DNA from 3 places in the Pseudomonas syringae pv. tomato str. DC3000 genome. Region 2 is predicted to be linked to each of the others. Evidence: predicted binding sites of a transcription regulator. Region 2 holds the regulator's gene; each other region holds the start of a gene.
What was found. The regulator FliA, encoded in region 2, starts transcription of late flagellar genes. The targets are predictions, from matches to a motif close to CTAAAGTTTNNNNNNNNNNNGCCGNTAA.
Positions count from the first base shown of each region.

Region 1: PSPTO_RS13090 (methyl-accepting chemotaxis protein) is a predicted target of FliA. The motif match lies at 5,913-5,940, and genes of this name have one in related genera.
Region 3: PSPTO_RS12830 (methyl-accepting chemotaxis protein) is a predicted target of FliA. The motif match lies at 6,158-6,185, and genes of this name have one in related genera.

Region 1 covers NC_004578.1:2,783,243-2,792,925, forward strand. Annotated here, with positions in the region: gene PSPTO_RS13055 (NAD(P)/FAD-dependent oxidoreductase) at 1-380, opposite strand, end outside; gene PSPTO_RS13060 (NAD(P)/FAD-dependent oxidoreductase) at 377-1,768, opposite strand; gene PSPTO_RS13065 ((2Fe-2S)-binding protein) at 1,765-2,055, opposite strand; gene PSPTO_RS13070 (ABC transporter permease) at 2,070-2,864, opposite strand; gene PSPTO_RS13075 (ABC transporter permease) at 2,868-3,740, opposite strand; gene PSPTO_RS13080 (ABC transporter ATP-binding protein) at 3,737-4,765, opposite strand; gene PSPTO_RS13085 (IclR family transcriptional regulator) at 5,007-5,846, shown strand; gene PSPTO_RS13090 (methyl-accepting chemotaxis protein) at 6,050-7,669, shown strand; gene PSPTO_RS13095 (class I SAM-dependent methyltransferase) at 7,738-8,700, opposite strand; gene PSPTO_RS13100 (YoaK family protein) at 8,766-9,470, opposite strand; gene PSPTO_RS13105 (hypothetical protein) at 9,512-9,683, opposite strand, start outside.
Region 2 covers NC_004578.1:2,159,848-2,169,530, forward strand. Annotated here, with positions in the region: gene flhB (flagellar biosynthesis protein FlhB) at 1-251, shown strand, start outside; gene flhA (flagellar biosynthesis protein FlhA) at 638-2,767, shown strand; gene flhF (flagellar biosynthesis protein FlhF) at 2,779-4,107, shown strand; gene fleN (flagellar synthesis regulator FleN) at 4,223-5,056, shown strand; gene fliA (RNA polymerase sigma factor FliA) at 5,053-5,793, shown strand; gene PSPTO_RS10285 (chemotaxis response regulator CheY) at 6,046-6,420, shown strand; gene PSPTO_RS10290 (protein phosphatase CheZ) at 6,440-7,225, shown strand; gene PSPTO_RS10295 (chemotaxis protein CheA) at 7,259-9,505, shown strand; gene PSPTO_RS10300 (protein-glutamate methylesterase/protein-glutamine glutaminase) at 9,556-9,683, shown strand, end outside.
Region 3 covers NC_004578.1:2,722,786-2,732,468, forward strand. Annotated here, with positions in the region: gene PSPTO_RS12795 (IS110-like element ISPsy7 family transposase) at 1-503, shown strand, start outside; gene PSPTO_RS12800 (carbon-nitrogen hydrolase family protein) at 1,176-1,925, shown strand; gene PSPTO_RS12805 (MFS transporter) at 1,932-3,185, opposite strand; gene PSPTO_RS12810 (DUF1289 domain-containing protein) at 3,292-3,474, opposite strand; gene PSPTO_RS12815 (hypothetical protein) at 3,476-3,847, opposite strand; gene PSPTO_RS12820 (SMP-30/gluconolactonase/LRE family protein) at 4,034-5,125, shown strand; gene PSPTO_RS12825 (DUF1206 domain-containing protein) at 5,235-6,068, shown strand; gene PSPTO_RS12830 (methyl-accepting chemotaxis protein) at 6,275-8,260, shown strand; gene PSPTO_RS12835 (substrate-binding domain-containing protein) at 8,277-9,197, shown strand; gene PSPTO_RS12840 (DNA/RNA non-specific endonuclease) at 9,590-9,683, opposite strand, start outside.

The sequences.
Region 1 (9,683 bases), 620 kb from region 2:
GCGCGTAGTTGCTCGCGATCCAGCAATTGCAGGTCCAGGCCAAAACCCTGACTGGCTTGCGCATAGGCACGCAAGGCATTCATGTCGTGTTCGCTGCGCGCCAGCTTGAGATGGCCGGAGCGCTGGTATTCACCGTCGATGCCGATCAACTCACGCAGGCCGCCCCAGATCTGGTGCGCCCGTTGAGACAGGGGCAACTGCGACAGGGGCCGACCCTGACGGCGCACGCCGCCGTAGTTGACGCCGCTGGAGTGCGAGCCACAGAAATCACGCTCCAGCAGGGCAACGCACTGGCCTTTGAGTGCGAGGCTCAGGGCTGCCGACGAGCCGACAATGCCGCCGCCGATGACAACCACATCGGTTTCAATCAGCGAGCTCATGGTTGCCTCTCCACGGACTGCCTGTCCACTGACTGCACCTCCACGCCGAACGGCAGCGGTTTGATAGGGGCCTGGCCGCGCAAGCGACCGACCTGCTGTACCGGGCGTCCGCTCTCACGCGCAATGATCTCGACCGCTGCCAGGCCACACATGCGGCCCTGGCAGCGGCCCATGCCGACCCGGCACATGGCCTTGACCCGATTGATCTGCCAGTGACCGTCTTGCACGGTGCTGCGAATCTCGCCTGCGGTCACTTCTTCGCAGCGACACACCACGGTTTCATCCGGCACCTTGGCGGCCCAGTCTTCGGGAAACGGAAACGCTGTTTCCAGGCCATGACGAAAGCGTTCGATGCGCCGCAATCCGGCTTTCAGCTCATTGACACGCAGGCCGTCCACCTCGACACCGCAGTCCTGCAGCAGGCCAAGAGCGGCCAGCTCTCCGGCCATTTCCGCCGCATCGGCGCCCATGATTCCGGCGCCATCGCCTGCCAGGTACACGCCTGCCACGCTGCTGCGCCCGCAGTCATCGCGGGTAGGCAGCCAGGCACGGTTCAAAGGGCTCCAACTGAATTCGCAACCCAGCAGATCGGCCAGTTGGGTCTCGCTGCGCAGCGCATGGGCAAACGCCACCGCATCGCAGGTCAGGTGGCCTGGCGTGCCGTTGCGCGCCCAGTGGATGCCGTTTACGCGCTGTTCGCCCTCTATGCGCGTCAGTTGCGCATTCTGATGAACCGGGATGCCCCGGGCGCTCAGCCAAGCGCGGTAATACACGCCCTTGGCCAGCGTCGCCGGTTGGCCCAGCAGCGCAGGCAGCGCCTTGCACTGGGCCGAAAACGGCGCGCTGTCGAGCACCGCCACCACGTTCGCGCCAGCCTTTGCGTATTGATAGGCCACCAGATACAACAGCGGGCCGCTGCCGCAGAACACTACGCTTTCGCCAATCGCGCAGCCCTGATATTTCAAGGCGATCTGCGCCGCCCCCAGGCTGTAAACACCGGGCAGGGTCCAGCCTGGAACCGGCAGAATGCGGTCGGTGGCACCGGTGGCGACGATCAGTCGGCTGAAATCAATGCTGTCGGCCATGCCGTTGCGCAGCGTATCGAGTCGGTGGTCTTCAGCGTTCCAGACCAGCGTTTGCGGGCGGTAGTCAATCTGCTCTGCCAGCGTATCAAGGGTCTGGTGGACCGCGACAGCCTTGGCACTTTCAAGGCCGTAAAGTGCCTTGGCCGAACGCTGGAAGTTTTCCGGCTGGCGGCGATAGATCTGCCCGCCACCGCGCAGGCCTTCATCGATCAGGCACGCCTTGATGCCTTGAGCCAGCAGCGTTTGCGCGGCGCGAATGCCTGCCGGGCCTGCGCCGATGATCGCAACGTTGCCGGCGCTCATGCCCGTCGCCCCGGTTCGCGAATCACTGCCTGACCGGCCTCCAGCAACGTCGAGCAGGCACGTACCCGCTGGCCATCACCCAGCCGCACCCAGCAGTCCTGGCAGGCACCCATCATGCAGAACCCGGCGCGCGGTTCAGCGCTGAAATCACTGCCACGCAGGTGCTCGCTGGCGGTCAGCACTGCCGTTAGCAAGGTGTCACCCAGCAGGCCACTGGCAGGCATCCCATCGAGGGTGAAAGAGAGGGCCGGGCGGTCGCGTTCGACCAGTCGCTTGAGCAATGCCATAACCGAGCTCCGGGTTAGTGTTTGCCGACCAGCACACGATCCAGCCCATAGACCCGATCAAGCAGGATCATGGTGGCGGCGGTGAGGGCGATGACCAGCGCCGACACGGCGGCCATCATCGGGTCGATGGATTCGGTGGCGTAGACGTACATGCGCACCGGCAGGGTCTGCGTCGCAGGTGAGGTGACGAAGATCGACAACGTGACTTCATCGAAACTGTTGATGAACGCCAGCAACCAGCCGCCAGCCACGCCGGGCAGGATCATCGGCAGGGTGATCTGCCGAAACAGCGTGAAGCGGCTTGCACCCAGCGACTCGGCAGCCTGTTCGGCGCTGCGGTCGATGCCGATTGCCGCTGCCAGTACCAGACGCAACACGTAGGGCGTGATCACCAGCACGTGGGCGAAGATCAGCCAGGTAAAGCTGCCGTTCACGCCCATCAGCGCGAACAGGCGCAGCATTGCCACGCCCAGCACCAGGTGCGGAATGATGATTGGCGAAAGAAACAGGGCATTGAAGAAGTTACGCCCCGGAAATGTATGCCGGGTGATTGCCAGCGCAGCGGGCACGGCGATCAGCGTGGCCAGGGTCGCCGACACGAACGCCAGCAACAGGCTGTTGTAGAACGAGTCGATAAAGTCGGCCCGCTCGAACACTGCCTTGAACCAGCGCAGCGAGAAGTCGGTGGTGGGCAGGCTCAGGGTGTTTTCCGGGGTAAACGCCACCAGGCACACCACGACCAGCGGGGCCATCATGAAGATCACCACCAAGGCATGAAACGACAGGGCCAACGGACCGTTCTTGGACATGGATCATTCCCCCAGGGTTTTCTTGTAACGGCCTTCGAGCATGCGGTTCCAGGACAGCATCACTAGCAGATTGACCAGCAGCAGCGCCACCGCCAGGGTCGCGCCCATCGGCCAGTTGAGTTCCGAGAGGTATTGGTCGTAGATCACCGTGGCGACCATCTTCAGGCGTCGACCGCCGAGCAGGCCGGGAATGGCAAACGAACTGGCCGCCAGGCCGAAGACAATCAACGAGCCGGACAACACACCGGGCATGACCTGTGGCAGGACGATCAGGCGCATCACCTTGGCCTGACTGGCCCCCAGTGACAGCGCGGCCTGCTCGGCGGTGGGGTCGAGCTTCTGCAGCGAGGTCCAGACCGGAATGATCATGAACGGCAGCATCACGTGCACCAGCGCGATGATCACCGCGAAAGGCGTGTAAAGCAGTTTCACCGGGCGACCGCCCATGAACTGGATGGCCTGATTGATCAGACCGTCAGCGCCCAGCAACAGGCTCCAGCCAAAGGCCCGGACCACCACTGAAATCAATAATGGCGTGAGGATCAGAATCAGGAAAATCGAGCGCCACGGGGCGCCCATACGGCTCAGAATGTAGGCTTCCGGTACGCCTATCAGCACGCACAGCAGCGTGACCAGCGCACTGATCCAGAAGGTGCGCAGGAAGATTTCATAGAAATACGAATCGGTAAGCACCGCCGTGTAATTGGCCAACGTGTAGGCGTCGCTTTTCACCCCGACCTGATAGTCGAACACGTTGAATGACAGCAGCAGGGTCAGGCCCAGCGGCAATACCAGCAGGCCGATGTACAGCGCCAGTGCCGGGGCTGACAGCCAGTAGCCGCGACCGCCCTGACGCATTTCGGTCAACAGACTCATGCACGCACCTCGTCGGCATCCAGTACACGCAGCAACTCGGCCGGCCAGTCCATGCCGACTGCTGCGCCTTGCTCCAGCGGGGCTTGCCCGTCGTTGCGACGCACCACGGTCAGTTCACCGATGCCGGTCTGAATGCGATACAGCCATTGGCTGCCGAGGAAGTAGCGCGTGGTGATACGGCCTGACAGACGCCCGCAACCGGGTGCGACCAGGTCGATTTTCTCCGGGCGCAGGCTCAGGGTCAGCGCGCCGTCACCGGGCAACTGGCGAATCTGCGGGGTGCCGCTGCTGTCCAGATCGCCTTGCACCATGTTGGCCTTGCCGACAAAGCCCGAGATAAAGCGCGTGCGCGGGTGCTCGTAAAGCGTGTAAGGCGCGTCGATCTGAGTGATGCGCCCGGCCTGCATGACTACCACCCGGTCGCTGATCGACAGGGCTTCGGCCTGATCGTGGGTGACCATCAGCGTGGTAATGCCCACTTCGTTCTGAATACGGCGAATCTCGAACTGCATTTCTTCGCGCAGGTTGGCATCCAGGTTCGACAGTGGCTCATCCAGCAGCAACACCGGCGGCTCGATCACCAACGCCCGGGCCAGCGCGACCCGCTGCCGTTGTCCGCCTGACAGCTCGCGGGGGTAGCGCTCGGCGTGCTGATCAAGACGCACCAGCGCGAGTACCTTGCTGACCCGTTGTTGCAATTCTGCTTTGGCGACCTTGCGCATACGCAGGCCGAACGCCACGTTGTCGGCCACGGTCATGTGCGGGAACAGCGCATAACTCTGAAACACCACGCCAAGCCCTCGGCTGCTCGGTTTGGCATGAGTGATGTCACGGCCGTCGAGCACGATGCGCCCGTCACTGACCTCAACGAAGCCTGCGATCATTTGCAACGTGGTGGTTTTGCCACAGCCGGAAGGGCCGAGCAGTGAAACGAATTCGCCCTTGTCCACACTCAGGTGGGTGGCAACCACAGCGTCTATAGAGCCATAGCGTTTGGAGAGACCTTCGAGCTGCAGAAATGCCATGCCTGCTTCCACCTTTGTGCATGCGCGCCGAAGCACGCGTTTGTCATGGGCAGATGCGAAATGAAGTCATGCAGTTCTGTGGACGTTGGTGCTCGCTCTGAGTCGGCTACCGATGATTGTTCAAATCGCCCCTGTGGACTGAGAGTAGGACGAAGGCTAAGGTGGGCTCAACAAGGAATTTCACTGAATAACATCTTTCTTTTAATTAGTTCTATGAGTGGAAAGTTAATGAGGTATAGCCATGAATAATTCCGCTGATCGGAATAGTGCGCCTGCAGAGGTGGGTGTCGGGGCTGTTTCGCGCCTGTTTGCCGTACTGCGCTGCCTGGGCGAGTGCGGCGAAGGTGGCGAGCGGGTTACGCAACTGGCCCAGCGGGTCGGTCTGTCACAACCCACCACACATCGTTTGCTGCGCAGCCTCATGGACGAAGGCATGGTCGAGCAGGACCTGCTCAGCAAGCGCTATCGCTTGAGCATCGAGTTCTTCGCTTTGGCGGCGCGCGCGGGCAATACCGGCAACCTGCGCGACGTGGTGCGGCCCAGCCTGTTGCGTCTGTCGGCATCGCTGGGCGACTCGCTGTTTCTGCTCGCGCGCAGTGGTTTTGATGCCATTTGCCTGGACCGCAGCGAAGGCCCATACCCGATCCGCACCTTTACCGGCGACATCGGTGGCCGAGTCGCACTGGGTGTGGGGCAGGGCAGCCTGGCGATTCTTGCGTTTCTGCCAGAGGACGAACGCGAAACGGTCATCGCTTACAACCTGCCACGGCTCAAGGATTTTCATCTGTATGACGAGGTGTTTCTGCGCTCTGAGGTCGAGAATGTGCGACGTCTCGGTTATGCGGGGCGCAACACCGGCGCGCTGCCAGGCATGGCCGGGCTGGCGGTGCCGATCCTTGACCGCAACGGTCGTGCCGTGGCGGCGCTCAGCGTCGCGACCATCACCGACCGGTTAGGGTCTGACCGCCTGATGACCGTGGTAGAACTGCTCAAGCGCGAGGCAACGGCGATCGGAGCGAAGATCAACCCGTTTGATCCGTTGCTGCGAAGGCCCAGCCAGGTGTTCGGGCAGGCGGGCTAGGGGCTTTACTCTTTCTTTGGCGTTTTTTTGACGTATCTCTGACATCTCTACCGATCGTCGCTGTTCTTAAAGAAAAATTGGCGGAAGCCGATGATGATCTCATAGAGCCATACATGCCGAGCTGTCTAGCTCGGTCGTAAGAGATGAGGCTTGTCATATTCTGCGCGCTGGCGCAGACCCGTTTTTCTCCAGAGATCATCACGATGTCCAAATCCCTGAGGCTTCAAATCCTGGGCTTGCTCGGCGGCAGCCTTGTGCTGGTGCTGATTATTGCGCTGGCCTGCTTCAACTTTCTTTCCGGCAACGTGCAGTCCTATCGCAGCCTCATTGAAGGTCCGGTCCGTGCATCGCAGTTGATCGATGAAGCCAACCTGGAGTTCAAGGTTCAGGTTCAGGAGTGGAAAAACGTTCTGCTGCGCGGCAAGGCCCCGGCGGATCGGGACACGTTCTGGGCGAAGTTCGAGGAGCAGGAGCGCAAGGTCCAAGGCACGTTGGGCCTTTTGGCCGATCTGGAAGGCGCCGACGCATCGCTGAAAAATGAAGTACAGGCTTTGCAACAGGCACACCGCACGCTGGGCACGGCCTATCGCAGCGGCCGTGATGTGTTCATCGCGGCGGGCAACGATGCCACCGTTGGTGATGCCGCGGTCAAAGGGGTAGACCGGCCAACCAGCGAGCAGATGGCCAGGCTGGTCGGTGAGTTGCACAGGGCCAGCGATGCTCAGTCGATTGCGATCAGCCAGCAAGCGGACCGGACGATCCTGACTGGCACCGTGGTGATGCTGGTCTCCGCGCTGCTGGTCGGCTTGTTGGCGCTGTGGATTGTCAACCGCAACCTGGTTGCGCCGATTCGCATGCTTATCGAATACGTCGCCCAGTTAAGTGAAGGCAAGTTTGCTGCGCGGGTCGACGTGACGCGCCAGGACGAACTTGGCCGCCTGGCCGTTGCAGCGAACACGCTGCGTGACTTTCTCGCCGATACCTTCAGCCGCCTGAAGCGCAGCACCACCGACCTCGACACCGCCGGCGGCGAGTTGAATGCCATTGCCGAATTGATGGCCCAAGGCACTCACGAGCAATTCGAGCGTACCGATCAGGTGGCTACCGCCATGACCGAGATGTCCGCCACGGCTCAGGAAGTGGCTCGCCATGCTGCACACGCCGCACGTGCTGCGGATGAAGCAGACCAAAGCGCGCAGGACGGCGAGAGGGTCATGCAGTCGACCATCGACACCATCACCCGGATGCGCAGCGAAATTTCCTCTACCGCCAACGTCATTCAACGCCTGGAAACAGACAGCGGTCGCATCGGCAAGGTGCTGGAAGTGATTCGCGGTATCGCTGATCAGACCAACCTGCTGGCGCTCAACGCTGCCATCGAAGCTGCACGAGCAGGTGATGCCGGGCGCGGTTTTGCTGTGGTGGCGGATGAAGTCCGCACATTGGCACAGCGTACTGCGGTGTCCACGGCCGAGATCAATCAGATCATCAGTTCAGTGCAGACCGGTGCCAGCGATGCGGTGCAGGCCATTCAGGGCGGTCAGGCGCGCAGCGAAGAAAGTGTCGAGCAGGTCACCCATGCAGGCGCAACGCTGCAGCGCATTACCGTGGCAGTGGAAAACATCCGCGACATGAATCGCCAGATCGCCACGGCTGCCGAAGAGCAGACCTCTGTGGCAGAAGACATCTCGCGCAACCTGACTGAAATCACCGCCATTGCCGTGACCAATCAGGACAACGTCAAACGCACGCAGAACGCCAGCCATGAACTGAAAGGGCTTTCAGCGGGCCTCAACGATGTGATCTCGCGCCTGAGTGCGTGATCTGCTAAATACGCACAGGTTGTCGCATGATCAGAGCCGGCTTGAAGGCTTGAACATTGCTACGGGGCTTAAGCCCAGCCGGTGCGACTCAAGCCTTCAGCCTTGAACACCAGCGCCTTCAAGCCGCCGTCGACTCGTGCATCCGGAAATTCCGGCGGGTTTTCGAGGCGTTGCTCAAAGCGCAGGCAGGGCGCTTCGATTGCGGTGTGCTGAATCAGAAAGTCCGGCCCCAACGCGGGGTCGTTCATGCACGCCAGCACCTGCCCGTCCTCTTCAAGCAATTCGGGCAGGCGACGCAGGACCCGTTGGTAGTCCTTGTCGAGCATAAAACTGCCTTTCTGGAAGGAGGGCGGGTCGACGATGATCAGGTCGTAAGGCCCCGAGCGAGTCACCTTGGCCCAGGACTTGAACAGGTCATGCCCCAGAAACGTCACCCGGCTCAGATCGTGGTCGTTGAGCCTATGGTTTTCGCGGCCGCGATTCAGCGCCGCACGGGCCATGTCCAGGTTCACCACATGGTCGGCTCCACCGGCAATTGCCGCAACCGAGAAGCCGCAGGTGTAGGCGAACAGATTCAGGATGCGCTTGCCCTTTGCCTGGGCCTGCACCCATTCACGGCCGTAGCGCATGTCCAGAAACAGCCCGCTGTTCTGCTTCTTGCCGAAGTCAACCTTGTAACGCAGGCCGTTTTCGCTGATGACCCATTCATCCACGACCTCGCCGGTCAGCCATTGCGTTGTGCTTTGTGGCAGGTAGCGGTGTTGCAGCAGCAGGGTGTGAGCCTGGCTTTTTTGCCATTGGGGCGTTTCGATCAGCGCGTTCAACTGGTGCGTCAATGCGTCCAGTTCGGACTCTTGCGGCTCCTTGAACACCGAAACCAGCACCACGCCCTGCATCCAGTCGACCGTAATGTGCTCCAGCCCCGGCCACACGCGACCACGGCCGTGGAACAGGCGGCGGGTTTCATCGGGTACCTCGCTCAGGGTATCGAGCAGGTGCTGTTGCAGAATCGCGAGTGCTTCAGGGGTCATGACGAAGGTCGGTTATGAAAGGCGGCGTATGGTAAACGTATTTCAGCGAATGGGAATCATGAGGTTCAGCGCGGCATGTACTGACGTTGCCAGCGATGCGGGATTTTCAGCGACACCAGCGCCATTAACGCTGACAGGCTGGCGCTGACCAGCAAGGCATTGAGCCCCAGACGATGTTCAAGCAACGCGCCGATCACTGCGCCAATGAACATCCCGGCCCACGGGACCAGTTGAATGCGCCAGCCATCCCGGCGTTCGCCGAGCATCCAGCGGCCCAGACCGCGCCCCAGTCGCGACAGCGCGCCGGTCACGTAGGTCAGGCCCACCGGCAGCCCGTTGACCTGCTCGACAGCGGCGTTGAGCATGCCCATCGCCAGAATCGCCCAGATCAGGGCAAGCATATTGTTCGCCAACGGCCACGCCGCAGCGGCACACAACAGCGTGGCGATAGCCAGCAGTAAGGGCAGGGCGCGCCGGTTGCCCAGGCGCGCAACGACAACGCCCAGTGCATTGCCGGCAATAAACGCAAAGATGGCCAGGGCCAGACGGAGTGTGACGCTCAAATCGCCATCACTGATCGCCACCGCAAGGCGCGTGGTGTTGCCGCTCATGAACGAGACGAAATCGCCGGTGGCCATGAAGCCGATGGCATCGGTCATGCCTGCCAGCACCGACAGGCTCGCCACCAGGCACATGCCGACTCTGCCACGCCATTTCTGCAGGTGCAACTGCCGTGGGCTGGCGCTGGCATTTATGGGAGGTGGCAGCATCGCAGGTCCTCTGGACCAGTTGAAACAGCGGCTTCAGCGGTTTATAGCGGCTTGGCGCGGACTATTCTTTTCGCCCTGACCTCGTCTGCGTAAGCCTTGAGCTGGTCGGCATCGCTGTAAAGCCGATTGACCATCTGCAAGATCGCAGTGACGTCAACATCCTTCATTTGTGAAGCGAGCTTGAGAATTTCTTCTGCCGTGCTCTCGAGGTTG
Region 2 (9,683 bases):
ACCTTGTTGCCCTGAAAATTCGAGAAATCGGCGCGCACAACCAGATTCTGATCCTTGAATCGGCCGCGCTGGCACGCTCCATCTATTACAGCACCGAGCTGGACCAGGAAATTCCCGCAGGCCTGTATCTGGCCGTTGCCCAGGTATTGGCTTACGTCTACCAGATCCGCCAATTCCACTCAGGCCAGGGCAAGCGCCCCGACCCCCTTGGCGACGTCAAAATCCCTCCGGATTTGCAGCGCGATGCTTAGCCTTCAGTGGCTGTCATAAAGTTGCCTTAGCTCTCTTCCAACGCTCTGGCGTGCGCCTTTAAATGTACGGCGCGGCGCAGATCTGTGACGCGCAGCGTCACGACAGGCATTCCCATGCTGGAGTGGTAGGAACGATAGGTGTCCGGAAGAACACTATGGTGGCCCATGCTCCGCGTGGGCATGCCGTTCTGGACGCTTTGCGTCCGCTCTTTAGTGTGCGCAGCGCGAGGTTCTCTGGCTTCACTGATCACCTCGTCTTGCGCAATTTCTACCTCTAAAGCCTTGCCGGCACTGGCTTTGTAAAAGTTGGACAGCTTTTTGCAATAAGGTCGATACAGGTCGCCATCGGCGTCAATGTTTTGATCTAGTGCGCAGGTAACGAATCAGTGGATCGCTCTCAATTACTCAGTAGCGCACGCAGCAACATCACAGGCCTTGGCCGTGGTCAGTTGGGCGTTCCGTTGTTGTTGCTGATCATGCTGGCAATGATGATGTTGCCCATGCCACCGTTCCTGCTGGACGTACTGTTCACGTTCAACATTGCATTGTCCATCGTCGTGCTGCTGGTTTGCGTCTATGCCCTGCGGCCGCTGGATTTCTCTGTGTTTCCGACCATTCTGCTGGTCGCCACGTTGTTGCGTCTGGCGCTGAACGTCGCGTCGACGCGGGTGGTCATGCTTCACGGTCAGGACGGTCATGCTGCTGCGGGCAAGGTGATTCAGGCCTTCGGTGAAGTGGTGATCGGCGGTAACTACGTCGTCGGTATCGTGGTGTTCGCCATCCTGATGATCATCAACTTCGTGGTCATCACCAAGGGTGCCGGGCGTATTTCCGAGGTGAGCGCGCGCTTCACCCTCGACGCGATGCCCGGCAAGCAGATGGCAATCGACGCCGACCTCAACGCCGGCCTCATCGACCAGCCGGAAGCCAAGCGCCGTCGTGCCGAAGTGGCCCAGGAGGCCGAGTTCTACGGTTCCATGGACGGTGCCAGCAAGTTTGTACGCGGCGACGCAATTGCTGGCCTGCTGATTCTGTTCATCAACCTCATCGGCGGCATGCTGGTCGGTATCTTTCAGCATAATATGACCTTCGCCGATGCGGGTCGCGTTTACACCCTGCTGACCATCGGTGACGGTTTGGTGGCGCAATTGCCATCACTGCTCCTGTCCACCGCTGCCGCGATCATGGTGACCCGTGCTTCCGGTTCGGAAGAAATGGGCAAGCTGATCAATCGCCAGATGTTTGCCTCACCCAAGGCGCTGGCGGTATCCGCCGCGATCATGATCGTGATGGGGCTGGTGCCAGGCATGCCGCACTTCTCCTTTATCAGCCTTGGTCTGGTGGCCGCAGGTGGCGCATACCTGCTGTGGAAGAAAGACAATCAGGTGAAGGTCGAGGCGCTGGCCGAAGTGCAGCGTCAGCAGGACCTGCTGCCGTCGCCGACTCGCGTTCAGGACTCCAAGGAGCTGGGCTGGGATGACGTAACCCCGATCGATATCATCGGCCTGGAAGTGGGTTACCGTCTGATTCCGCTGGTGGACCGCAATCAGGGTGGTCAACTGCTGGCGCGGATCAAGGGTGTGCGCAAGAAACTGTCACAGGAACTTGGCTTTCTGATGCCCACCGTACACATCCGCGACAACCTCGATCTGGCACCCAGCGCTTACCGTCTGACGCTGATGGGGGTGATCCTCGCCGAAGCCGAGATCTATCCGGATCGCGAACTGGCGATCAACCCCGGTCAGGTGTTCGGCACGCTGAATGGCATCACCGCCAGAGACCCGGCGTTTGGCCTGGAAGCCGTCTGGATCGAAATCAGCCAGCGCAGTCAGGCGCAGTCACTCGGTTACACCGTGGTAGACGCCAGTACGGTAGTGGCAACCCACTTGAACCAGATTCTCTACAAGCACTCTCACGAGCTGATCGGTCACGAAGAAGTCCAGCAATTGATGCAATTGCTGTCCAAAAGCTCGCCCAAGCTCGCTGAAGAGCTGGTGCCTGGCGTGCTGTCCCTGTCGTCGCTGCTCAACGTGCTGCAGGCGTTGCTGGCCGAGCACGTACCTGTGCGGGATATTCGCAGCATTGCAGAGGCTATCGCCAACAACGCCGGGAAGAGTCAAGATACCGCCGCTCTGGTGGCCGCCGTGCGTGTCGGTCTGAGTCGCGCAATCGTCCAAAGCATTGTAGGCGTTGAGCCGGAGCTGCCTGTTATCACTCTGGAACCAAGGTTGGAACAGATATTGCTCAATAGTTTGCAGAAGGCTGGTCAGGGTCAGGAAGAAGGCGTTCTGCTTGAACCGAGCATGGCTGAAAAGCTCCAGCGTTCGTTGATTGAAGCGGCCCAGCGTCAGGAGATGCAAGGGTTGCCGGTCATTCTTCTGGTAGCAGGTCCTGTCCGGGCGATGCTGTCACGATTTGGACGATTGGCTGTACCGAACATGCATGTTCTGGCGTACCAGGAAATACCGGACAACAAGCAAGTAACCATCGTAGCGACTGTCGGGCCGAACGGCTGAGGTAGTGAGTCATGCAAGTTAAGCGATTTTTCGCCGCCGATATGCGTCAAGCCATGAAACTGGTTCGCGATGAGCTGGGCGCCGAGGCGGCCATCATCGGTAACCGGCGCATTGCCGGTGGCGTAGAGCTGACTGCCGCTCTGGATTACAAGCTGTCTGCCCTGGCGCCGCGTGTGCCGAATATGGAACTCGAAGACGAGCTGCGCAAGACTCAGTCGCGCATCGTCTCCGCTCAGGCCGAACTGAACAACCGTAGCGACAGCGATGCGTCGATCAACCTTCAGCTGTTTTCCGGCAAGCCGGTCAGTGCTGCCGACACGCATATCGAACCGACGCTCGAAGAGCCGCCACGCCCGTTTGCCTACGCTCCCGCACCGGCTGCAGAGCCTGCTGGCGGTCAGCGTGCCTTTGACTCGATGCGCTCTGAATTGAACGGCCTGCGCGAGCTGCTGGAAGTCCAGCTCGGCTCCCTTGCCTGGAACCAGCTACAAGGCAGCCGTCCGCAGCAGGCCAACCTGTGGCGCCGTCTGCAACGCGTCGGCCTGTCCGGCCCGCTGTCTCGCGATCTGCTGTCGATGATCCCGGACATCGACGAGCCTCGTCAGGCCTGGCGCATGTTGCTGGCCCATCTGGCCCGCATGATTGCTGTACCGGACATCGAGCCGCTGGAAGAGGGCGGAGTGATTGCCATGGTCGGTCCTGCCGGTATGGGCAAGACCACCACTCTGGCCAAACTGGCGGCACGTTATGTGTTGAAGTACGGCCCGCAGAATATCGCCCTGGTCAGTATGGACAGTTTCCGCATCGGCGCGCAGGAACAGCTCAAGACTCTTGGGCGCATCCTCAACGTGCCGGTCACCCATGTCGATCCGGGCCAGTCGCTGGTTCAGGCGCTGGAGCCTTTGCTGCGCAAGCGCGTGGTGCTGATCGATACCGCCGGGCTGCAGGCCAGTGATCCTGCGCTGCGCATGCAGCTTGAAAGCCTGGCAGGGCGCGGCATCAAATCACGTAACTACCTGGTGCTGGCGACGACCAGCCAGAAGCAGGTGCTGACCGCTGCGTATCACAGTTACAAACGGTGTGGCCTGGCCGGATGCATTCTGACCAAGCTTGATGAAACAGCCAGCCTGGGCGAAGTCCTGAGCCTGGCGATCAGTCACGAGTTACCGGTGGCCTACCTCACGGACGGTCCACGTATTCCTGATGACCTGCACACTCCACGACGTCATCAACTGGTGAGTCGTGCGGTGAGTGTGCAGATGCAGGATGAGCCTAGCGAGGAAGCGATGGCGGATATGTTTGCTGACCTCTATCACACCCCTGGCAAGAGAGTGGGTTAAGTGATGGATATTTTTGGAATGTCCCTGCGTCAACGGTCTGCCATGCGGTGTTCATTTGCGAACGTGCAGCCCTTGATGTGGTTTCGGTCTACGCAAGACAAGGTAAAGAAATAACATGGGCAGCATGCATCCCGTACAGGTTATCGCGGTGACCGGTGGCAAAGGTGGCGTCGGTAAGACTAACGTGTCAGTGAACCTATCACTGGCCCTCGCCGAGCTTGGCCGGCGCGTCATGCTGCTGGATGCCGATCTTGGCCTGGCCAATGTCGACGTTCTGCTTGGGCTGACGCCTAAACGCACGCTTGCCGATGTGATAGAGGGTCGCTGTGAGTTGCGCGACGTTCTGTTGCAGGGGCCGGGCGGGGTTCGTATCGTGCCTGCGGCCTCTGGCACCCAGAGCATGGTGCACCTGTCACCGGCCCAGCATGCCGGCCTTATTCAGGCGTTCAGCGAGATTGGCGACAACCTCGATGTGCTGGTGATCGATACCGCTGCCGGTATCGGCGAGTCGGTGGTCAGCTTCGTGCGCGCCGCTCAGGAAGTGCTGCTGGTGGTGTGCGACGAGCCCACGTCGATCACCGATGCGTACGCCCTGATCAAACTGCTCAATCGCGACTACGGCATGAACCGTTTCCGGGTGCTGGCCAACATGGCCCAGAGCCCGCAGGAAGGACGCAACCTGTTCGCCAAACTCACCAAAGTGACTGATCGTTTTCTTGATGTTGCCCTGCAATATGTAGGTGCCGTGCCGTACGACGAGTGCGTGCGCAAGGCGGTACAAAAGCAGCGTGCCGTCTACGAAGCATTCCCGCGTTCCAAATGTGCGCTGGCTTTCAAGGCCATTGCCCAGAAGGTTGATACCTGGCCGTTGCCAGCCAACCCGCGGGGTCATCTCGAGTTCTTCGTTGAGCGACTCGTTCACCAGACCAGTGCGGGGCCTGTGCAATGACTGCGAGCGGCTACCAGATGTACAGCAAAACCTCCCGTAATTCGCAGTACGAGTTGATCGAGCGTTATGCGCCGCTGGTCAAGCGTATCGCTTATCATCTGCTGGCGCGCTTGCCGGCCAGTGTGCAGGTCGAGGATCTGATTCAGGCTGGTATGATCGGCCTGCTCGAGGTTTCCACCAAGTATGATTCCACCAAGGGTGCGAGTTTCGAGACCTATGCCGGTATTCGCATTCGTGGTGCAATGCTCGATGAGGTTCGCAAGGGGGACTGGGCACCTCGCTCGGTTCACCGCAATACCCGTATGGTCAGTGACGCAATTCGCGCAATTGAAGCTAAAACCGGTCGTGACGCTAAAGATCACGAGGTTGCGGCCGAACTCCAGTTGAGTCTTGATGATTATTACGGGATTTTGAATGACACCTTGGGCAGCCGCCTCTTCAGTTTCGACGACCTGCTGCAGGACGGCGATCATGAAGGGCTGCACGAGGACGGCGCAAGCGGTTCGCTTGAGCCATCACGCGACCTGGAAGACGAGCGCTTCCAGGCAGCGTTGGCCGATGCAATTGCCAATTTGCCAGAGCGCGAGCGTCTGGTGTTGGCGCTGTACTACGACGAAGAGCTGAACCTCAAGGAAATCGGAGAGGTTCTTGGTGTCAGCGAATCTCGAGTCAGTCAGTTACACAGCCAGTGCGCAGCTCGTTTGCGAGGGCGTTTGGGGGAGTGGCGAGCGCGTTGACGGCAGTGCGCGACGTTTGTCGTGCGTTGTCTGCATGCCGGCTGTGCAAAGCGTTACGTGGTAGCAGGATAGACGAGGCAAGGGCCTGTCGGGCAATGTCTCGATGGGCTTTAGTCGCAGTCTTGACTGTCGTTGTGCCAAGCCCGTCGTCGTTTCGTATAGCTGGGGGTGTGCTGTGCCAGTATTGAGTGAACAGCGTGTTCAGGTGCTGAACGCGTTAAAGACTGCTTGGAGGTCGAATTGGACAAGAACATGAAAATCCTCATCGTTGATGACTTCTCAACGATGCGGCGGATCATCAAGAATCTGTTGCGTGATCTGGGGTTTACCAACACATCTGAAGCGGATGACGGTCTGACCGCATTGCCGATGCTGCAGAGCGGTGCCTTTGACTTTCTGGTGACGGACTGGAACATGCCTGGCATGACCGGTATCGACTTGTTGCGTCAGGTCCGTGCGGACGATCGTCTCAAAAGCCTTCCTGTACTGATGGTTACTGCCGAAGCCAAGCGTGAGCAGATCATTGAAGCTGCCCAGGCCGGGGTGAACGGTTATGTAGTCAAGCCATTCACGGCTCAAGCGCTGAAAGAGAAGATCGAAAAGATCTTTGAACGCGTCAATAGCTGATGCATGCCGTGAGGGCGCTATGGATAACAATGATTCGATGGCCGACTTTGAGTCGACCTTAAAAAGACACGCACAGGAACTCGTCACCAGCCTTGAAAAAGGCCGTTTCGGCGAAGCTGTGCAGCTGATCCATGAGCTCAATCAGACCCGTGACCGCGGCCTTTATCAGGAAGTGGGCAAGCTGACGCGTGAGTTGCACAGTGCAATCGTCAATTTCCACATTGATCCGCATATGCCTCAGGCCGAAGAGGTGTCGCAGATCACGGACGCGACGGAGCGTCTTTCCTACGTCGTCAGGCTGACCGAGAACGCGGCCAACCGTACGATGGATCTGGTCGAGGAAAGCACGCCGATCATGAATGGTCTGAGTTCCGACGCCAAGGCGTTGAGCGAAGACTGGGGACGCTTCATGCGTCGCGAAATCGGTGCCGAAGAGTTTCGTGAACTGGCCAAGCGCGTCGATGGTTTTCTGACGCGTACCGAGAAGGAAAGCCATACGGTTTCCGCGCACCTCAACGATATTCTGCTTGCTCAGGATTACCAGGACCTCACCGGTCAGGTGATCAAGCGCGTCACGCAACTGGTGACCGAAGTAGAGGGCAATTTGCTCAAGCTGGTGCTCATGGCCAGCCATGTCGATCGCTTCGCTGGCATCGAACATGACGAAGAATCCATCCTTGCTGAAAAAGATCCTAAAAAACATCTCGACAAGGGTGAAGGTCCGCAGATTCATGCCGATAAACGTGAAGACGTCGTATCCGGACAGGATGATGTAGACGATCTGCTATCGAGCCTCGGCTTCTAAGGTCTGTTGACGGTTAATTTTAGGGAGCACCCCATGAGCTTCGGCGCCGATGAAGAGATCCTTCAGGATTTTCTGGTAGAGGCCGGCGAAATTCTGGAGCAGTTGTCAGAACAATTGGTCGAGCTGGAAAGCCGACCGGATGATGCTGATCTGCTCAATGCAATTTTTCGCGGTTTTCACACTGTAAAAGGCGGCGCCGGCTTCCTCCAGCTCCATGAGCTGGTGGAGTGCTGCCACATCGCCGAGAACGTGTTCGACATCCTTCGCAAGGGTGAGCGGCGCGTTGATTCCGAACTGATGGATGTGGTCCTGGAAGCTCTGGACACGGTCAACAGCATGTTCGGCCAGGTACGTGAACGGACTGACGTGACTGCGGCGACGCCGGAACTGCTGGCGGCGCTGGCGCGTCTGGCCGAGCCTCAATCTGCCGACGAGGTTGCCGCTCCCGAGCCTGAACCGGTGGTCGAAGCTGTCGCGCCGGTAGCTGCATCAGCCGCCGCTGGCGATGACATCACCGACGATGAGTTCGAGCAACTGCTCGACTCGTTGCATGGCTCAAATCCGGTGTCTGTACCTGCAGCTCCGGTTGCAGCAGCCGTTGCAGCGCCTGCCAGCGACGAGATCACCGATCAGGAGTTCGAATCCCTGCTCGACCAGTTGCACGGCAAGGGCAAGTTTGCGGCCGATGTTGCTGCTGCTCCAGCGCCTGCACCTGCTGCCCAGAGCAGCAAGGCTGCGCCCGGCGACGAAATAACCGACGACGAGTTCGAAGCGTTGCTCGATCAGTTGCACGGCAAGGGCTCGTTTGACAGTGCTGTGGCCGCGCCGGTTGCCGCCGCTGGTGCCGCCAAGGCCCCGAGTGCTGCGAAGGCATCTGACGAGATCACCGATCACGAATTCGAAAACCTGCTGGACGAATTGCACGGCAAGGGCAAGTTCGAACCTCAGGCCATCGCTGCCAAGGCGTCTGCACCGGCCCCGGCTGCTGCGCCAGCAGCGGTTGCCAAGCCTGCTCCGGCACCTGTTGCCAAGGCAGAGCCTGCCAAGGCGGCTGCACCTGCACCTGCCCGGGCGCCTGCGCCTTCCGGCGAAAAACCGGTGGCCACGGAAGCTGAAACCACGGTTCGTGTCGATACCGCCCGACTGGACGAGATCATGAACATGGTCGGCGAACTGGTACTGGTGCGTAACCGTCTGGTGCGTCTGGGTCTGAACAGTGGCGATGAAGCCATGTCCAAGGCGGTTTCCAACTTGGATGTGGTCACTGCGGACCTGCAGACCGCGGTCATGAAGACCCGCATGCAGCCGATCAAGAAAGTCTTTGGTCGCTTCCCGCGTCTGGTACGTGACCTGGCTCGCCAGCTCAAGAAAGAGATCAACCTGGAACTGGTCGGTGAAGAAACCGACCTCGACAAGAACCTCGTAGAGGCGCTTGCCGACCCGCTGGTCCACTTGGTGCGCAACGCGGTCGACCACGGTATCGAAACGCCGGAAGAACGCGAAGCCTCGGGCAAGTCCCGCGGCGGCAAGGTGATTCTTTCGGCAGAGCAGGAAGGCGACCATATCCTGCTGTCGATTTCCGATGACGGCAAGGGCATGGACCCCAACGTGCTGCGCTCGATTGCGGTCAAACGCGGCGTCATGGACAAGGATGCAGCCGATCGGTTGAGCGACACCGATTGCTATAACCTGATCTTTGCACCGGGCTTCTCGACCAAGACCGAGATTTCCGATGTGTCGGGCCGTGGTGTGGGCATGGACGTGGTGAAAACCAAGATTTCCCAGCTCAACGGTTCGATCAACATCTATTCGACCAAGGGCCAAGGCTCGAAGATCGTCATCAAGGTGCCGTTGACCCTGGCGATCATGCCGACCCTGATGGTGATGCTGGGCAACCAGGCTTTCGCCTTCCCGCTGGTCAACGTCAACGAAATCTTCCACCTGAACCTGTCGACTACCAACGTTGTTGACGGCCAGGAAGTGGTGATCGTGCGTGATAAAGCCTTGCCGCTGTTCTATCTCAAGCGCTGGCTGGTCAGTTCGGCGGCTCACGAAGAGCAGCGAGAAGGGCACGTCGTGATTCTTACCGTCGGCACCCAGCGCATCGGCTTTGTCGTCGATCAACTGGTCGGTCAGGAAGAAGTGGTCATCAAACCGCTGGGCAAGATGCTGCAAGGTACGCCGGGCATGTCGGGCGCCACCATCACCGGTGACGGTCGCATCGCCTTGATTCTCGATGTACCCAGCATGCTCAAGCGTTACGCCGCTCGGCGTATTTGAATCCGGGGTTGCGGGCAGCCTGGCTGCCTGCAACACCTATTGGAGTGTTTATGGCAGTCAAGGTCCTGGTGGTGGATGATTCCGGTTTTTTCCGCCGCCGTGTCACGGAAATTCTTTCTTCGGACCCCAACATTGTAGTTGTCGGCACCGCCACCAACGGCAAGGAAGCGATCGAGCA
Region 3 (9,683 bases), 560 kb from region 2:
CGCTGCAGTTCAAAAGGGTCATGGAGCATTTGCTGGAGGATATTCATCGCCTTGATACCGAAATAAAGGCATGTGATGCGCAAATCAAGCAGCAACTGGCGCAAGACGATGCTGGTACACGCTTGATGACGATTCCTGGCATTGGTCCTATTACCGCCAGCGCATTTGTAGCGGATCTGGGTGACGCTTCCAATTTTCGAGCCTCACGAGACCTTTCTGCTTTTCTGGGGCTGGTTCCCAGACAGTTCTCTACAGGCGGGAGACCCGTATTGCTGGGTATCAGCAAGCGAGGTGACAGGCACCTGCGAACCCTGCTGGTGCAAGGTTCTCGAGCGCTCATGATTCGAATAGAACGCCGCGATGATGCCCTTGGGCAGTGGGTAAGAGACTTGTTGGCACGCAAGCATCCGAACAAGGTGGCATGTGCTTTAGCGAACAAGCTGGCAAGAATCGTATGGGCGGTGCTCAGACGAGGTAGCACTTACAACGCATCAATGATCTGAGTAGGACATAGGCGTACCGGCTTTTGCGACGCAGTGATGATGACGATAAACAGCTCATGGCCAGACTGAAAACCTGATAGGCAAAGCAGCCTTCGAGGCTTTAGGGATTTTTGAGGACAGTAAGGCGGCGAATACTCATCAAGGGCCGGGCAGCGAAATTGCCCAGAATGAGCCCGGATACATTAGCGCAAGCATGCTTTACCGCTCATCGAACTGCGATTGCAGGAGGTGGGCTGACCATACATTTGCCTACTTTGGTCCCTCAAAGTAGGGCGCCGAGGGGCGAAAAGGTGCCTTGAGCCTTAAACACATCCAACTGACATAGCTGAACCGCAGTGTAACGTTCCACGTCACATATCTGCGTCGCACGATAGTTGAGATTATCGCTCCCTGCGTTTCAGCGTTGGAATGCCTCGGGTGACGCTCTGCTTCAAGTCTGTGCCACACCACAACGTCATGCCTTGCCTCTAGTCACTGCCTATAAACGAAAGCGTTTTTTTACCGCCATGGCACTGACGACGCAGAATGAGGCGTAAGTGACGGCTGAGCCAGAGCACAGGAGCGAAAACTTGTTACTGTCGTGCCCATTCTCAACACATTCCAACCCGCACGAATCATCAAACCCCCTATGATGCACGCCCCACCGAACTCAATGGCCTTATAGACAATCAGATGACCTCACCGACGCTGGCCGCTGCGCAATTCTGTTCGATCAGAGGCCAGCTCAAGCACAACCTTGCCGGGCATCTGGCGTTCATGCAACGTGCCGCTGACTTGGGTGCGGATTACCTGCTGTTTCCCGAGCTGTCGCTGACCGGCTACGAGCCTGATCTCGCTCACGAACTGGCGCTATCGCCGAACGATGCATGCCTGGAACCGATCCGCGCGCTGGCGATGCACTTGCAACTGATGACCACGGTTGGCGTACCGCTCAAAGGACCCGGTGGCAGCATTGAAGTTGGCGCGCTGACCTTCACCGCGCATGGCGACGTCATTGCCTATGCCAAACAATACCTGCACCCCGGAGAAGATGCAGTCTTCAGTCCTGGGAGTGAAGATTGCTACCTGCAGCTCAATCAGCACCGAATCGGCCTGTGTGTCTGTGCCGATTTCAGCCATCCCGAGCATGTACAACGCCTTTCGGAGGGCGGCTCCGGCGTGTACGCCGCAAGCGTGCTCATATCACCGGGTGGCTACGCTCACGATTCAGAGTTGCTCGCAGGGCATGCCCGACGCCACAGGTTGCCAGTGCTGATAGCCAATCACGGCGGGCCTACCGGCGGTTGGCAGTCAGCGGGGCGCAGCGGTCTGTGGGACGAGGCAGGGTGTTGGATCGGCGGGCTGGACGACGCAGGAAACGGGCTGGTTATCGCAACCTGCCAGCACGGCGACTGGCAGGTGCGTGCGCTCACGCTGGAGTGAACAGCTTCACGTATTCACGGCATGATCCGGCTTGAGCTCAGGCGCATGATCCGACCGCGAAAGCGTCTCCGGCACCGCCACCAGCAGCAAACAGAACGCCACTGCCGCCACCGCCGCAAGGGTCAGAAATGCTGCGCTGTACCCGGCCGCATGCACCACGAAACCGGCCAGGCTGTTGCTCAGCGCCGCGCCCAGGCCAAACAGGGTCGACAGCGCCCCAAGGCTCACATTGAAACGGCCGCTGCCCTGAGTCAGGTCTTTGACCATCAACGGGAACAGTGCGCCAAACAGGCCCGCGCCGATGCCGTCGAGCATCTGCACGGCCACCAGCCAGTACGGATCATCGGACAGCGTATACAGCACGCCGCGGATCGGAAGAATCAGGAAACCGGCCAGCAGCAGCGGTTTGCGTCCCCAGACATCGGCCTTCATACCCACCAGCAGCGCCGCCGGCACCATCACCAGTTGCGCCGCGACGATGCAGGCCGAGGTCAGCGGAGTCGCCATCTGCATGTTGATTTGCGAAAGCTTCTGACTCACCAGTGGCAGCATCGCTGCGTTGGCCAGATGAAAGAGTGCGCAGCAAATCCCGAACAGCAGCAGGGTTCTGTTGTTCAGTAATGCGGACAGACCGGAAGGCTGACTGCCATGTGAGGTATGCGATGCATCAAAGCCTCTGGCCACGTCATGATCAATGGCATCGGCAGACACAAAACTGATCGCGACAACGCTCGCCAAGGCCATTGCGGCCATCAGATAGAACACCGCAATCGGGCCGAACAGGTAAGCGAAGCCGCCTGCCAGCAGGGCCGCACAGGCGTTGCCCGCATGATTGAAGGTTTCATTGCGCCCGGTGCGTCGGGTGAACGCTTTCGGTCCGGTAATGCCCAGCGAAATCGCAGCAATGGCTGGTGCGAACACCGAAGCGGCGACGCTGCTCAGCGCCTGGGTGATGGCAACCAGGGTAAATGAAGAGGTGAAAGGCAGAATCAGACAGCTCAACGTCACCAGCAGCGCCGCCACACCGATGATCCCGCGCTTGTAGGGTGTGCGGTCGATCAGAGCACCTGCGGGCGTCTGGGTCAGCAGCCCGGCGATACCCGCGATGGTCATGACCACGCCGATACTGGCCGGGTCCCATTGATGGACCGCCAGCAGGTAGATCGCCAGGTAAGGACCCAAACCATCGCGCACATCGGCGAGGAAAAAATTAAGGCTGTCCAGTGAAAGGGCGTTGCGGCGATCTGCATGACTGGCCAAGAGCGGGATTCCCGTAATTCGTCAGACTCCAGGTAGCTGAGTCACGGCTAATACTGACCCAAGCCGTTTTGCAGAAGTTTCCGCACCGGACATGAAAATTGCAGGTTCACCCGCTCTTTTTTTGCAGGCTCTTCATGCGCTGTGCAGCTCGTTGCACGGCGGCCATCTTCTCCGGCCGCTTCATGCGCTTCCATTTACGAATGTCATCCTTGGTGCGCCCACAACTGACGCACAGGTCGCCACTGAGCTGGCAGACCGAAATGCACGGGTTTTCGATGTCCTTGGCCATATCAACCTCGTCGGGCGTATTTGCGCTTGATACGTTGCTGCCAGTCGCCGCCGTTCTCCAGGCGGCATCGCTCTTCACAGTCGACATGCACATGGGCCGAGACGCTCGACACACTCATCTGCGCCTCTTCAAGCGCCGCTGCGGTCAACTCGATCATCCGCCCATCCAGCCCGCCCGCCAGTGCCGCATGCTTGTCGGCCAGCGTATCGAACACCCAGACCACCTGCAGGCTGGCCGGGAAGGCTGCGTAATCGACATCGTGAGTCAGCCAGCAAAAACCGGGCATTTCAGACTTCGCGGTTTCACAGGCTTGCGTCAGCGATGTAACAAGCTGACGCTCAGTACGGGCCTGCTCGCGTTTGCTTGAGGGCATCTGGTGTGCTCGGGCAGGGGAGGGGATGGCTGCGCACGATACCTGATTGTCAGATTAAGCTCCAAGGCGCAAATCTGGTTAATCATTGCTGCGCGTCAGCTGCACTCATCTGATGTTGGTGCGGTCTCAACATCTTGGCAGGGCTCATTCATGAGTCTGTTCAACATAACAACAAGGAGACGCATCATGGATTTCTCACCCCCAACCACCACCGCAGACCAGAGCCGTCGGGGCTTTCTGAAAAAGTCGCTGGCTGTTTCGGCAACGGTCGCGGCCATTGGCTCTCTGCCGCGTCTGTCTGCTGCCGAGCCGTTGACCCAGCGTTATCCCGACCCGCTGGTAGGTGTGCTGGATGACAGTTTTCTGGACATACGCATCTTCAATGCCAGCGTTGAAAAGCTCGCCACCGGCATGCGCTGGGCCGAGGGGCCGGTATGGGTGGGGGATGGTCGTTATCTGCTGGTCAGTGATATCGCCAATAACCGCATCATGCGCTGGGATGAGGTGACAGGGGCGCTGTCTGTGTACCGCGAGCACTCCAATTTTTCCAATGGTATGTGCCGCGACCGTCAGGGCCGGTTGCTGGTTTGTGAGGGTTCGAGCACGACCAGCGAAGGGCGGCGGGTGACACGTACCGAGTACAACGGACGCATTACTGTGCTGGCCGACAGTTTCGACGGCAAGCCTTTCAATTCGCCCAACGATATCGTCTGCAAGCATGACGGTTCGATCTGGTTCACTGATCCGACCTTTCAGGCCAACAGCGACTACGAAGGCCACAAGGTCAAGCAGGAACAGCCTTTCGGGGTCTATCGAATCGACCCTTCGAGCGGCAAGGTCAGTCGGGTCATTGATGATCTGGCAGGCCCGAACGGCCTGTGTTTTTCGCCGGACGAGAAAACCCTGTATGTGGTCGAAGGGCGCGCTAAACCCAATGGGCTCATCTGGGCGATTGCGGTCAATGAAGACGGCACGCTCGGGGAACGGCGCAAGCACGTTGAAGGGCTGGAATATGCAGCCATCGACGGCATCAAGTGCGATGAGAGCGGCAACCTCTGGTGTGGATGGGGTGGCAACGGCAACCCGAAGGCCGACCTCGAAAAGCTTGACGGGGTGCGGGTGTTCAACCCGCAAGGCAAAGCCATCGGCCATATCAGTTTGCCGGAGCGCTGCGCCAACCTCTGCTTCGGCGGGCGAGAGGGCAATCGGCTGTTCATGGCCAGCAGTCACTCGCTTTATTCGGTGTTCGTGAACGCACGAGGTGCCACGCTTGCCTGAAGGCTAACGAACTCACTGACGGCGAATTGCTTTGCACGCCGTCAATCGGGTCGAACCCCTGCGCACATGCCGGGTCTGTTCCTGTAATTACTTTCAGGGATAGTTATTTATGTCGGCGCAACGCGGCCTTGTTCTACTGGCACGAGGCGGTTATGCCGCTCGTGGTGTTGTTTATCTGATTATCGGGCTGTTTGCTGTTCTGGCAGCTCAGGGTTCTTCACAACCGGCTGACAGCCACAGCAGCCTTGAAGCGCTGCTGAGTCAGCCATTCGGCAACGTATTGGTCGGCCTGGTGGTGATCGGTCTGCTGGCGTTCGCTGCGTGGCGGGTGCTGCAGGCGACCCGGGATGTCGACCATCATGGCCGGGAGCTCAAGGGGCTGGTGATTCGTGGCGGTCTGCTGGTAGGGGGATTCACCTACGGCGCGCTGGCATTTTTCGCGCTGGGCCTGCTGGTCAGCGGCTTGAAAAGCTCGGGTGGCTCGGGCGGTGGCCAGACCAAGGACCTGCTGGCGTCGATCCTGTCCTGGGATCACTCCAATCTGTTGGTCTATGTGGTTGCGCTGGTGCCCTTGGCGCTGGGTATCTTGCATATCATCAAGGGCTACAAGGCGTCGTTCGAAAAGTATTTCGAAGCGGATGAGGACGTCATGAAGTACGTGCGTCCAGTGTCCCGTTTCGGGCTGATTGCCCGAGGCGTCGCCTTCATCGAGATTGCGGTGTTGCTGGTCGTCAGCGGCTCGAGTTACCAGGCGATGCATCCGCCCGGCATGAAGGATGCGCTCAATGGCCTGCAGGACCTGCCTGCCGGTGGGCTGGTGCTGTTGATCGTGGCGTTGGGGCTGATCGCGTTTTCGGTGTACAGCTTTGCCCAGGCCGCCTGGCGCAGAATCAACATGGACGTACCCGATGCACCGGAGGCGGTAACGCGCCACTTTCGCTAATAAGCCCCAGCCAGAGGGCTGCGTGAGTGCTCGCTCGTGCAGCCCTTTTTTGTGGGCGTCTGTTTGCAGGAAAATACTGTGACGCAACGCTCAAGTCGCTCTCTGTCTGGCCGACAGCTTTTATTGAGTTCTGATCTTTTCCCGGGTTGGCGTTCTCCGCGCCAGCCCGAACCGCTTCAGTGCAATAAAAATAAAAGAGGATAGCCATGACCGTTCTTCAGCGAGTGATCGGTGGGTTTGCCGTGCTGGTGGTGTTGCTGCTCGCCATGGCGGGTATCAGCTATCAAAGCACCCATTCGATAAGCGAGCGCATCAGCATCATTACGGGGCAGTCGGCACCGCTAAGCAGGGCGGCGAGTGAGCTTTACGTGCATGTGCTGCGCGCCAACCAGGCTCTGCTCGGGATTTTGGTCAGCACTGACCCCAAACAGATCGACGAGGGCAAACAGCCGTTCAACGACAGCATGGCGCGCTTCAATCAGCTGCTGGACAGCATTCCGGCCTATACCGGCGACCGTGCCGAGCTGCGCGACAACCTTAATCAGCAACGCCAACTCAGTACCGCCTACGTAGAGCAGGCGCAAACCCTGATCGCCAGCCATCGCCAGCACGTTTTGCAGGTGCTGCAGAGCCGCGTCTTGCAGGGTTACAGCAACAGCGAGGGTGCGCAGCTCACCGGTTATCTGCGCGATTACATTGCCCGTGAGCGCACTACAGGTTCGTCCGAGAACGTGGCAGCGGCGGAAAAGCTGCTGTTGGAAGTCGGCAAATCCTATGAGGGGCTGGCCGCGCACGCCGCCACGCCGGATATTCAGACATTGCAGCGCGTGCTCAACCTGCAGGATGAGGTGATCAGCACGCGGGCGCGGGAGCTGACAGCGGTTGATCCGCGGGGCGGCCGTATTGCCGGGGTAATGGTCAATCGCTTGCTCAAAGACCTGACCGGCGCTGACGGTGTCTATCAGGCCTACCGGCAGGAAGCGGCGCTCGCCGAGCAGGTCGGCAAGCAGCGGCAGGCGGCAGAAGCGCGTTTGCAGGCAACGCTAGACAAGATCGGCGAATTCGGCAATCAGTCGCTGGCAGTTGCCAACGAGGCCAAGGCCGGAGCCGATTCGACTATCGCCACCAGCCTCAGTCTGTTGCTGATCGCCTGCCTGTTGGCGGTGTTGGCGGCAGCCATTATCGGTACATGGGTGGCCTTCAGCCTGCGGCGTCCACTGGCGGCTTTCCGTGGGGTGCTCAAAACCCTTTCGGGTGGCGATATGCGGGTGCGTTTCGACGTCAGCCGTCGGGATGAATTCGGTGAGCTGGGCGGCTATCTCAACGAGTTCACCCAGTCCTTGCAGCAGACCTTTCGTGAGCTGATTGGCTCTGCCGACACGCTCGCACTGACGGCCAGCCAGAATGCGCAGGTCAGTGAACAGACCACCCGTGTTGTCGACGAGCAGAAAGACCGTTTGAACTCGGCGGCTTCGGCGATGAATGAAATGGAAAGCACCGTCGAAGAAGTGGCCCGCCGTGCGCAGGACACGCGCAGTGCGGTGGACAGCACCAGCGAGCTGACCAACAAGGTACAGAAGCGTGTGGCAGAAACCATCGTCAACATTCGCCAACAGGCCGAGCAGGTCAACAAGGCGTCGGCGGTGACTGATGAATTGCAGAAGTACGGGCAGAACATCGACGGTATTGTCGATGCCATTCGCACGATTGCCGAACAGACCAACCTGCTGGCCCTCAACGCAGCTATCGAGGCTGCGCGTGCCGGGGAGCAGGGCAGAGGCTTTGCGGTGGTCGCCGACGAAGTGCGCTCACTGGCCAGTCGTACCCAGACATCGACCAGCGAGATCCAGGAAATGATCGGCCAGATGCAGAGCAAGATTCACTCGGCCGTGCAGGTCATGAACGAAAGCCAGATCCAGTCCAATCATTGCGTGACGCTGGCCTCCGGTGCCGATGAGTTGCTGGTGGAAATGAGCGAGGCGGTCGATACGACTCGTGACATGAACATCCAGATTGCTGCCGCCACCGAGGAGCAGAGTGCCACTGTGCAGGAAACCAGCCGCATGGTCACGCACATCAGTGATTCTGCACAGCAGGCGGCCGACGGTGCCGAACAGTCTGCCAGCAGCAGTCAGGACCTGTCGAAAATGGCCAGGGATCAGCGCGAGCTGCTCCATCATTTCAGCGTTTGACGCTCGGGAGCAGAACATGAAGCAATGGTTATCGATTTCTCTGGGCGCCAGCCTGCTGTTTACAGGCCTTGCGCACGCCAGCACACCCTTGATTGGTGTGGGCATGGCCAAATATAACGACAACTTCCAGACCATCCTGCGCCACGGCGTGGAGAAGCAAGTCGCCGTGATGGACGCCGACATTTTCATGGAAAACGGCCAGGACGATGTCGAGTTGCAGATGCGTCAGTTCCGCAACCTGGTCAGCTCGAAAGTCGACGCGATTGTTGTCGCGATGGTCAATGGCAAGAGTGCGCCGGAGATGATGCGCCTGGCCAGCGAGGCCAAGGTCCCGCTGGTGTTCGTCAACCGCAATCCTGACCCTGCCAAATGGCCCGCGCAGACTGCATTTGTTGGCTCCGATGAGCTGGAGTCCGGCACCCTGCAAATGGAAGAGCTCGCTCGCCGTGCGAATTACAAGGGCAATGTAGTGATTCTGGTCGGCGACCCGAGCAACAAGTCGTCGGTCATGCGCACCGAGGACGTGGAGAAGGTCGTCGCCAAGTACCCGAACATGAAGGTGGTGCAGAAGAAAATCGGCAATTGGGAGCGCAGCCAGGCCGCGACCATCCTGGTTGATTGGGTCAAGCAGGGAGTGGACTTCTCGATCGTCGCCGCCAACAACGACGAAATGGCCATTGGCGCGATCATGGGCCTGGAGAAGGCTGGCAAGAATGCCAAGGACTATCTGGTGGGCGGCATCGACGGCACCCCGGACGGATTGAAGCTGATGGCCGAAGGCAAGATGGCCGTGAGCGTGTTTCAGGACGCCGTCGGCCAGGCCAACGGTGCGGTTGATGCGGCACTGAGTATGGCGCGTGGCGAAACACTGGCATCCCCGGTGATTTGGGTGCCGTTCAAACTCATTACCCCGGAGAACCGGCAGGAATTCGAGTAAGGTTGAGTGGAAGACGTTTCTGGCTTGTGAGTGTTGCACAATGTCATGCCTTGCTTGTATTCACCGCATGTAAAAGCGCTTTTTAGATCAGTGTTTATTGAAGCGGACGGGCGACGCTTCGCTCGTCCGCGAACTGCCGGGAACCGGCAGCAAAAACGGCCGTCTCGGTTTACCAGACACAGCCGAGGTGGCATGTTTCAGTGCCGCTTCGCAACCCATCGCGGGCAAGCGAATAGGTCTGTACATTCACAAATGCTCTACCGCCCGAAACATAGCCTTCGCGAACAAGCGAAGCGTTGCCCGGTACGCTCCCGCGCCCTCCGGGCAGAAGCACGTTATTTGGCGCTTCGACAAAAGCCCCGCTCTTCGGGCTCGTCGGCGTAGGCAGTGCCCTAGACGCGAATATCCTGCGGCCCGCGTATCCGTGCTTCGATTCGCGTGCCGGTCAGGCGTTCTTCGTTGGAGAAACCGTCGTAGCCAGCCAGC